DNA from 2 places in the Mycobacterium hainanense genome. Region 1 is predicted to be linked to the other one. Evidence: riboswitches for the same ligand, from Rfam matches in the RefSeq annotation. Region 1 holds a riboswitch; the other holds the start of a gene.
What was found. Region 1 has a riboswitch for cobalamin ahead of metE (5-methyltetrahydropteroyltriglutamate--homocysteine S-methyltransferase). Riboswitches for the same ligand answer to the same signal wherever they lie in the genome.
Positions count from the first base shown of each region.

Region 1 (3,746 bases):
GACCAACGCCTACCCGCCGGGCAAGCCGATCATCGACATCATCATGGGGCGCGTAAAGCTCTAGCGGGGGTCCGCCACCACCGGCGTAGCTCCGCGCAGCCGCGAGCGCCCGGCTGGCCGGGCGCCCGGCGCCGGTAACGTCGGGGCATGGCACGGATCATCATCATCGGCGGCCACGGCAAGGTCGCGCTGCAGCTCGCCCGCATCCTGAGCGACCGCGGCGACGAGGTGAGCTCGGTGTTCCGCAACCCAGACCACACCGACGACGTCGCCGCCACCGGCGCCACGCCCGTCGTGGCCGACATCGAGCGACTCGACACCGATGCCCTGGCCGGCCTGCTCGCCGGGCACGACGCCGTCGTCTTCTCGGCCGGGGCCGGTGGTGGCGACCCGGCGCGTACCTACGCCGTCGACCGCGACGCCGCCATCCGGGTGATCGACGCCGCAGCCCAGGCGGGTGTGAGGCGGTTTGTCATGGTCTCCTACTTCGGCGCAGGGCCGGATCACGGTGTACCACAGGACGATCCGTTCTTCCCCTACGCGGAGGCCAAGGCGGCGGCCGACGCCCACCTGCGCGGGAGCGGCCTGAACTGGACGGTGCTTGGACCGGGACGGCTCACGCTCGAACCGGCCACCGGCCGCATCGAGTTGGGCAGGGGCAAGGGGGAAGTGTCTCGCGCCGACGTCGCCCTCGTGGCGGCCGCCGCGCTGGCCGACGACTCGACCGTCGGACGAACCATCGACTTCAACAACGGCTTGGACGAGACCGGGGTGCCCATCGCCGAGGCGCTGAAAAGCTGACCGCCGCGCAGACGCGTGAAGGTTGCCGACTGTCCGGGCTTTTTCGACGAGGCGGGAACCGACCGGGGCGTGGGTCTTTGTGGCTGCCCAAGCTGCCGCCAGTGCCGAGGGCCTAGTGACGAGGGCGCACAGTGCTTAAGGTTGCGCGGGAGCGGGCGCAGGCGCCTTTCCCGACAGGCACTGTTGAAGCTCCGGACTACCGGGGGCGAAGTCGAAGCCGCAGTTGCAATCGTGAGCGTCCTTGGGCGGGAGGCCATTGCAGAAGTCCGTGCCGGCCGAGGCCGGTGGCGCGGTCCACATGACGCCAGCGGCCAAAATCGCCACCGCAGCGCCGAGCGTGGACCTCAATAACTCTCGTCTTCATGTTGGGATTCCTTTTCTGGCGGTGAAGCATTTGTACCAGTGCGGACGGTTCCGCGCTGTGTATGACGGGTGCGCTAACCGGCCGCCCGCCACCGCTTGGCCGTGACGGTCTGTAAGCTCCGCTACGCAGCTGGTCTGCCGTCGCCGCCCACCGCGGCTTCGGCATCGAGCGAGGCGGGTTAGTAACGCTTCGCGAGAGGGAACCCGGTGAGAGCCCGGGACTGTCCCGCAGCGGTATGCAGGAACGACCGCCGTCACCGAGCACTGGTCGCAAGACTGGGAAGCGACGGCCAGTAGGAGCACCAGCCGGTGCGCGCCTGCGAGTCCGAAGACCTGCCAGCTGTGCCGGGCGCGCCGCGCCCGGCGGCTCATCGCCTCGTGGAATGGGCGTTTGGCTGCGCCGGTTGCGGTTTATGTACCTACAGGTGCCACCGCGACCGGATTGGCTTGCGTCCGTTGGCGGTGACCACCCCGTCGATTGAAGGACGAAAGATATCGTGACCCCTCAACCATTTACCGCAACGGTCGTCGGCTCCCCGCGCATCGGCCCGAAGCGCCAACTCAAACGCGCGACCGAGGGCTACTGGGCCGGACGAACCAGCCGTTCGGAGCTGGAATCCGTCGCCGCCACGTTGCGGCGCGACATGTGGGCCGGCCTCGCCGCCGCCGGGCTGGACTCCGTCCCGGTGAACACCTTCTCCTATTACGACCAGATGCTGGACACGGCGGTAATGCTCGGCGCCCTGCCGGCGCGGGCGGCGCAGGTGCCCGACGACCTGGATCGCTACTTCGCCGCCGCCCGCGGCAACTCCGATGTGGCGCCGCTGGAGATGACCAAGTGGTTCGACACCAATTACCACTACTTGGTTCCCGAGATCGAGCCCGCGACCACGTTCGCGCTCAACCCCGGCAAGGTGCTCTCGGAACTGAAAGAGGCTCTCGAGCAGGGCATTCCCGCGCGGCCGGTCGTGATCGGGCCGATCACGTTCCTGCTGTTGAGCAAGGCGGTCAACGGCGGTAGCGCGCCGATCGAGCGGCTCGAGGAGCTGGTGGGAATCTACTCGGAGCTGTTGCCCCTGCTCGCGGACAACGGCGCGCAGTGGGTTCAGTTCGACGAGCCGGCATTGGTTACCGACATCTCCCCCGATGCCCCCGCGCTCGCCGAGGCCGCCTACAACGCCCTGGGCAAGGTGGGCAACCGGCCCGGCATCTACGTCGCGACCTACTTCGGTGATCCCGGCGCCTCCCTGGCCGGGCTGGCCCGCACCCCGGTCGAGGCGATCGGCGTCGACCTGGTCTATGGCCCCGACGCGGCGGTGGCGGGCATCCCGGAGTTGTCCGGCAAAACCCTGGTCGCTGGCGTCGTCGACGGGCGCAACATCTGGCGCACCGACCTGCAGGCGGCGCTCGGCAAACTGGACACCCTGACGGGTTCGGCTGGCGCCGTGGCGGTTTCGACCTCATGCTCCACGATGCACGTGCCGTATTCGCTGGAACCCGAAACCGATCTGGACGACGCGCTGCGCAGCTGGCTGGCGTTCGGGCAGGAGAAGGTGGCCGAGGTGGTGACGCTCGCGCGCGCCCTGCGCGACGGGCGCGAGGCCGTCGCCGACGAGATCGCGGCGTCCAATGCGGCGGTGTCGTCCCGCAGGAGCGATCCCCGGTTGGACAACGACGAGTTGCGGGACCGCATCGACTCGATCGTGGCCACCGGGACCCACCGCGGCGACGCTGCGCAGCGCCGCGCCAGCCAGGAAGCGCGGCTGCACCTGCCGCCGCTGCCGACGACGACCATCGGCTCCTACCCGCAGACCTCGGCGATCCGCAAGGCGCGCGCCGCGCTGCGGGCCGGCGAGATCGACCAGGCGGAGTACGAGAAGCGGATGCGCAAGGAGATCGCCGACGTCATCACGCTGCAGGAGGAGCTGGGTCTCGACGTCCTGGTGCATGGCGAGCCGGAGCGCAACGACATGGTGCAATACTTCGCCGAGCAGTTGGAGGGCTTCTTCGCGACGTCCAACGGATGGGTGCAATCGTACGGCAGCCGCTGCGTGCGTCCGCCGATCCTCTACGGCGACGTCATCCGTACCCACCCGATGACCGTCGAGTGGATCAAGTACGCGCAGTCACTGACCGACAAGCCGGTGAAGGGCATGCTGACCGGTCCGGTCACGATCCTGGCCTGGTCGTTCGTCCGTGACGATCAGCCGCTGGCCGACACCGCCAACCAGGTGGCGCTGGCCATCCGCGACGAGACCGTGGACCTGCAGTCCGCGGGCATCGCCGTCATTCAGGTCGACGAACCGGCGCTGCGGGAGCTGCTGCCGCTGCGCCGGGCGGATCAGGAGGACTACTTGCGTTGGGCGGTAGGGTCTTTCCGCCTGGCCACCTCCGGCGTCGCGGACTCCACGCAGATCCACACCCACCTGTGCTATTCCGAATTCGGTGAGGTGATCGGGGCCATTGCCGACCTCGACGCCGACGTCACGTCCATCGAGGCGGCGCGCTCACACATGGAGGTGCTGGACGACCTCAACGCGATCGGCTTCTCCAACAGCGTCGGGCCGGGCGTCTACGACATC
Region 1 is NZ_CP169059.1:1,399,427-1,403,172, reverse strand. Features, by position in the region: gene ACEL92_RS06750 (SDR family oxidoreductase) at 1-64, shown strand, start outside; gene ACEL92_RS06745 (SDR family oxidoreductase) at 148-801, shown strand; cobalamin riboswitch at 1,324-1,520, shown strand; gene metE (5-methyltetrahydropteroyltriglutamate--homocysteine S-methyltransferase) at 1,662-3,746, shown strand, end outside.

Region 2 (3,746 bases), 2.4 Mb from region 1:
AAGACGCTGCTGGCGGGGGTGCCGCTGGTGGCGGTGCCCGGCGGAGGGGATCAGTGGGAGATCGCCAACCGGGTGGTTCGGCAGGGCAGCGGACGGCTGGTCCGGCCGCTGACCGCCGAGGCGCTGGTGGCCGCGGTGAACGAGGTGCTGTCGTCACCCCGGTATCGACGGGCCGCGCAGGCCGCCGCCGCTAGCATCGCCGGGGTGGCCGATCCGGTGCGGGTGTGCCACGAAGCACTCGCCCTGACGGGCTGATGGCCAAGGCCGCGCAAAGGAGGGCACCGGCATTGAAGGCATTGACATCGATCGCGGCCGGCGGCGTGCTTCTCGCTGTGATGTTCGGTTCGGGCGTCGCCCGCGCCGACAGCGGCGACGAGCAGCAGGCGTGCCAGTTGATGGACGACCCGGCCGCCGCCGAGCAGGGCTACGCGCCGGCCGAGTACGCGTTCATGCAGTTGCGCTCGCGAATGTCGGCGCAGCGCGCGCGGACCACCATGTCCGAGGCCGTGCAGGACTATTGCCCCAATCACCTGATCGACCTGCCGGCCAGCTGGCGGTGACGCGGCCGGTGTCCGATCGGCTCCAGGCGGGTATCTTGCTGGCGTGCGGCTAACGGAATTCAACGAGCGGGTCGTCCTGCGATTCGGTGCGGCCTACGGTTCTTCGGTGCTGGCCGACCATGTGCTGACCGGGTTCGACGGCCGCACCGCCGCCCAGGCGATCGAGGACGGGGTCGAGCCCCGCGACGTGTGGCGGGCCCTGTGCGTCGACTTCGACGTGCCGCGCGACCAGTGGTGAATGCGGCGGCTATTCGTAAGGCGGGTATTCGTGCTGCCGCAGTAGCGCCGCGAGGTGGACGGCGTTGCGGGCCGCCGTTTCGGTCGTGGCTGCCACCGCTTCCGGCACGTCGTCGAGGTCGTTGAAGTTCGTCCCCTGCATCGCCTCGCCGTTCCAGTAGGTGCACCCTTGCGCGGGAATCGAGAATCCGATGTCGTTGAGCGCCTGAAAAAGGTCGGCGACGATCTTGTGTGCCCCGTCTTCGTTCCCGACGACCGCCACCAGCGCGACTTTGCCCACCATCCGGGGCCGGCCGGCGTCGTCCTTGTCGGAGATCGCGGCGTCGAGGCGCTCCAGAACGCGCTGCGCGACGCTGGACATGTGGCCGACCCACGTGGGCGTCGACAGCACCACAATGTCGGCCGCGGTGATCTTCTCCAGCAGAGCCGGCCACTCGTCGCCCGGGCCCATGTCCGCTTCCACGCCCGGCAGCAGCGCCAGGTCCACGCAGCGCACCTTCTCGGTGCCGACGCCCGCGCCGCGCAGTTGGGCGAGCACCTGATCGGCGATCAGCTCGCTGCTCGACGGCGCCGGGCTCTTCTTCAACGAACACGTCAACGCGAGCGCTCGCAGGGATGTCTCGGTGGGCATGGTGCTCAGATACCCTTGGGCGAGTTGGGCAAACGACGCGGCGCCCGAGTTCGGCGCGGCGGTGGCTTCTCGAAGACGCAGTCGCCGCAGACGGACCCGCCGGGCAGGCGATAGAAGAGGCAGCAACTACGGCGTCTGAAGCCCAGGGGTGGGCCGGTGACGACGCCCGAACCGGCCAGCACGCCGGTGCCCAGCAGCGCGCGCACCATCTCGGCGGTCCGCGCGCCCAGGTCGGGGCGCACGGCGAGCAGGGCCCGCGCCGCGCCGATCAGCGCTGACGCGAGGTTGCCCGCCAGCAGGGCGGGCGCCAGCCCCACTCGCAGACCGGCGGCGAACCGTTGCATGTGCTCCTGCACGACCAGCCGGTACAGCGCGTCCGGTGAGCTGGTCGGGAACCCGACCGGCGCGGGCAACCGCAGTTGCGCCCCGTCGTCGGCGCGCTGCAGGTCGCCCAGGTCGGGGACGACGCCGTGGCTCAGCGCGCACGCGAGCACGGGTGACCACAGCCGGGTGGCGTGTCCGAGGTGAACCAGCGAGGCGCCGATCCGCAGATCCGTCGTGTGATAGCGCCGGGCGGTGGCCTCGACCAGGTCGGTGAACCCGTCGGCGTAGGACTGCGCGACCGGGTGCCACCCGGCCGCGTCACCGCCCACGGCCAGCGCGAAAAACCCTCGGTAGGAAGATATTTCGGCCAGCTCGGCGGAGATGTCTCGCACGGTCATGTATGCGCAACCAGGCCTCTCTGGGGAGATCCGCCCCAGTCGTCGTGAGGAAGCGCTGACGGTGAGTGTCTGGCTCGCGGGAGGGGGACCATCCCGGTCACAGTGGCGGGACCGCACCGGATTCACACCGGTTTCCTCAGGCGCTATGGGCCCCGTCAGCGTGTTTCGGTGCAAATGTTGCCACACGCGGGTGGGTTCGGCGTGTCCGCTTGAATCGAACAGGTGTTCGGCTACTGTGGGGAACGTTCGGCGAGTCAACTTGTCGGTGGCCTTCTCTAGTGTCACGGCCAACCGACCAATACCGGTCACCGAACACACCGAACCATAGGAGAGGCACCATGACGCAAGCCCCCGACCGCGAGAAGGCCCTCGAGCTGGCGATGGCCCAGATCGAGAAGAGCTATGGCAAAGGCTCGGTGATGCGTCTCGGCGACGAGATGCGTCAGCCGATCTCGGTCATCCCGACCGGATCCATCGCACTGGACGTGGCCCTGGGCATCGGCGGCCTGCCCCGCGGCCGGGTCGTGGAGATCTACGGCCCGGAGTCCTCGGGTAAGACCACCGTCGCCCTGCACGCGGTGGCCAACGCCCAGGCTGCCGGCGGCGTCGCGGCGTTCATCGACGCCGAGCACGCCCTGGATCCGGACTACGCCAAGAAGCTCGGCGTCGACACCGACTCCCTGTTGGTCAGCCAGCCCGACACGGGGGAGCAGGCCCTCGAGATCGCCGACATGCTGATCCGGTCCGGGGCGCTGGACATCCTGGTCATCGACTCGGTGGCGGCCCTGGTGCCGCGCGCCGAGCTCGAGGGCGAGATGGGCGACAGCCACGTCGGGCTGCAGGCCCGGCTGATGAGCCAGGCGCTGCGGAAAATGACTGGCGCGCTGAACAATTCGGGCACCACCGCCATCTTCATCAACCAGCTGCGCGAGAAGATCGGGGTGATGTTCGGCAGCCCCGAAACCACCACGGGTGGAAAGGCTTTGAAGTTCTACGCGTCGGTGCGCATGGACGTGCGCCGGATCGAGACCCTCAAGGACGGCACCAACGCGGTGGGCAACCGCACCCGGGTCAAGGTCGTCAAGAACAAGGTGTCGCCGCCGTTCAAGCAGGCCGAGTTCGACATCCTCTACGGCAGGGGGATCAGCCGGGAGGGCTCGCTGATCGACATGGGGGTGGAGCAGGGCTTCATCCGCAAGTCGGGTTCCTGGTTCACCTATGAGGGCGAGCAGCTCGGCCAGGGCAAGGAGAACGCCCGCACCTTCTTGATGGAGAACGCCGACATCGCCAACGAGATCGAGAAGAAGATCAAAGAAAAGCTTGGCATTGGTGCGGTTGTGACCGATGACGACGTCTTGCCCGCCCCCGTCGATTTCTGAGCCCTCTCGCGAGGAGCAGGCGCGCACCCTGTGTCTGCGCCTGCTCACCGTGAGGGCGCGAACCCGCGCCGAACTGCACGGCCAACTGGCGAAACGCGGCTACCCCGAGGACGTCAGCGCCAACGTGCTCGACCGCCTCGCCGCCGTCGGCCTGGTCGATGACGCCGACTTCGCCGAACAGTGGGTGCGGTCACGCCGGGCGAAGGCCGGCAAGAGC
Region 2 is NZ_CP169059.1:3,833,589-3,837,334, reverse strand. Features, by position in the region: gene ACEL92_RS17750 (glycosyltransferase) at 1-255, shown strand, start outside; gene ACEL92_RS17745 (hypothetical protein) at 336-560, shown strand; gene ACEL92_RS17740 (DUF3046 domain-containing protein) at 604-798, shown strand; gene ACEL92_RS17735 (flavodoxin family protein) at 808-1,428, opposite strand; gene ACEL92_RS17730 ((2Fe-2S)-binding protein) at 1,434-2,150, opposite strand; cobalamin riboswitch at 2,193-2,322, opposite strand; gene recA (recombinase RecA) at 2,489-3,529, shown strand; gene recX (recombination regulator RecX) at 3,495-3,746, shown strand, end outside.
Region 2: another riboswitch for cobalamin. It lies ahead of ACEL92_RS17730 ((2Fe-2S)-binding protein); the one in region 1 lies ahead of metE (5-methyltetrahydropteroyltriglutamate--homocysteine S-methyltransferase).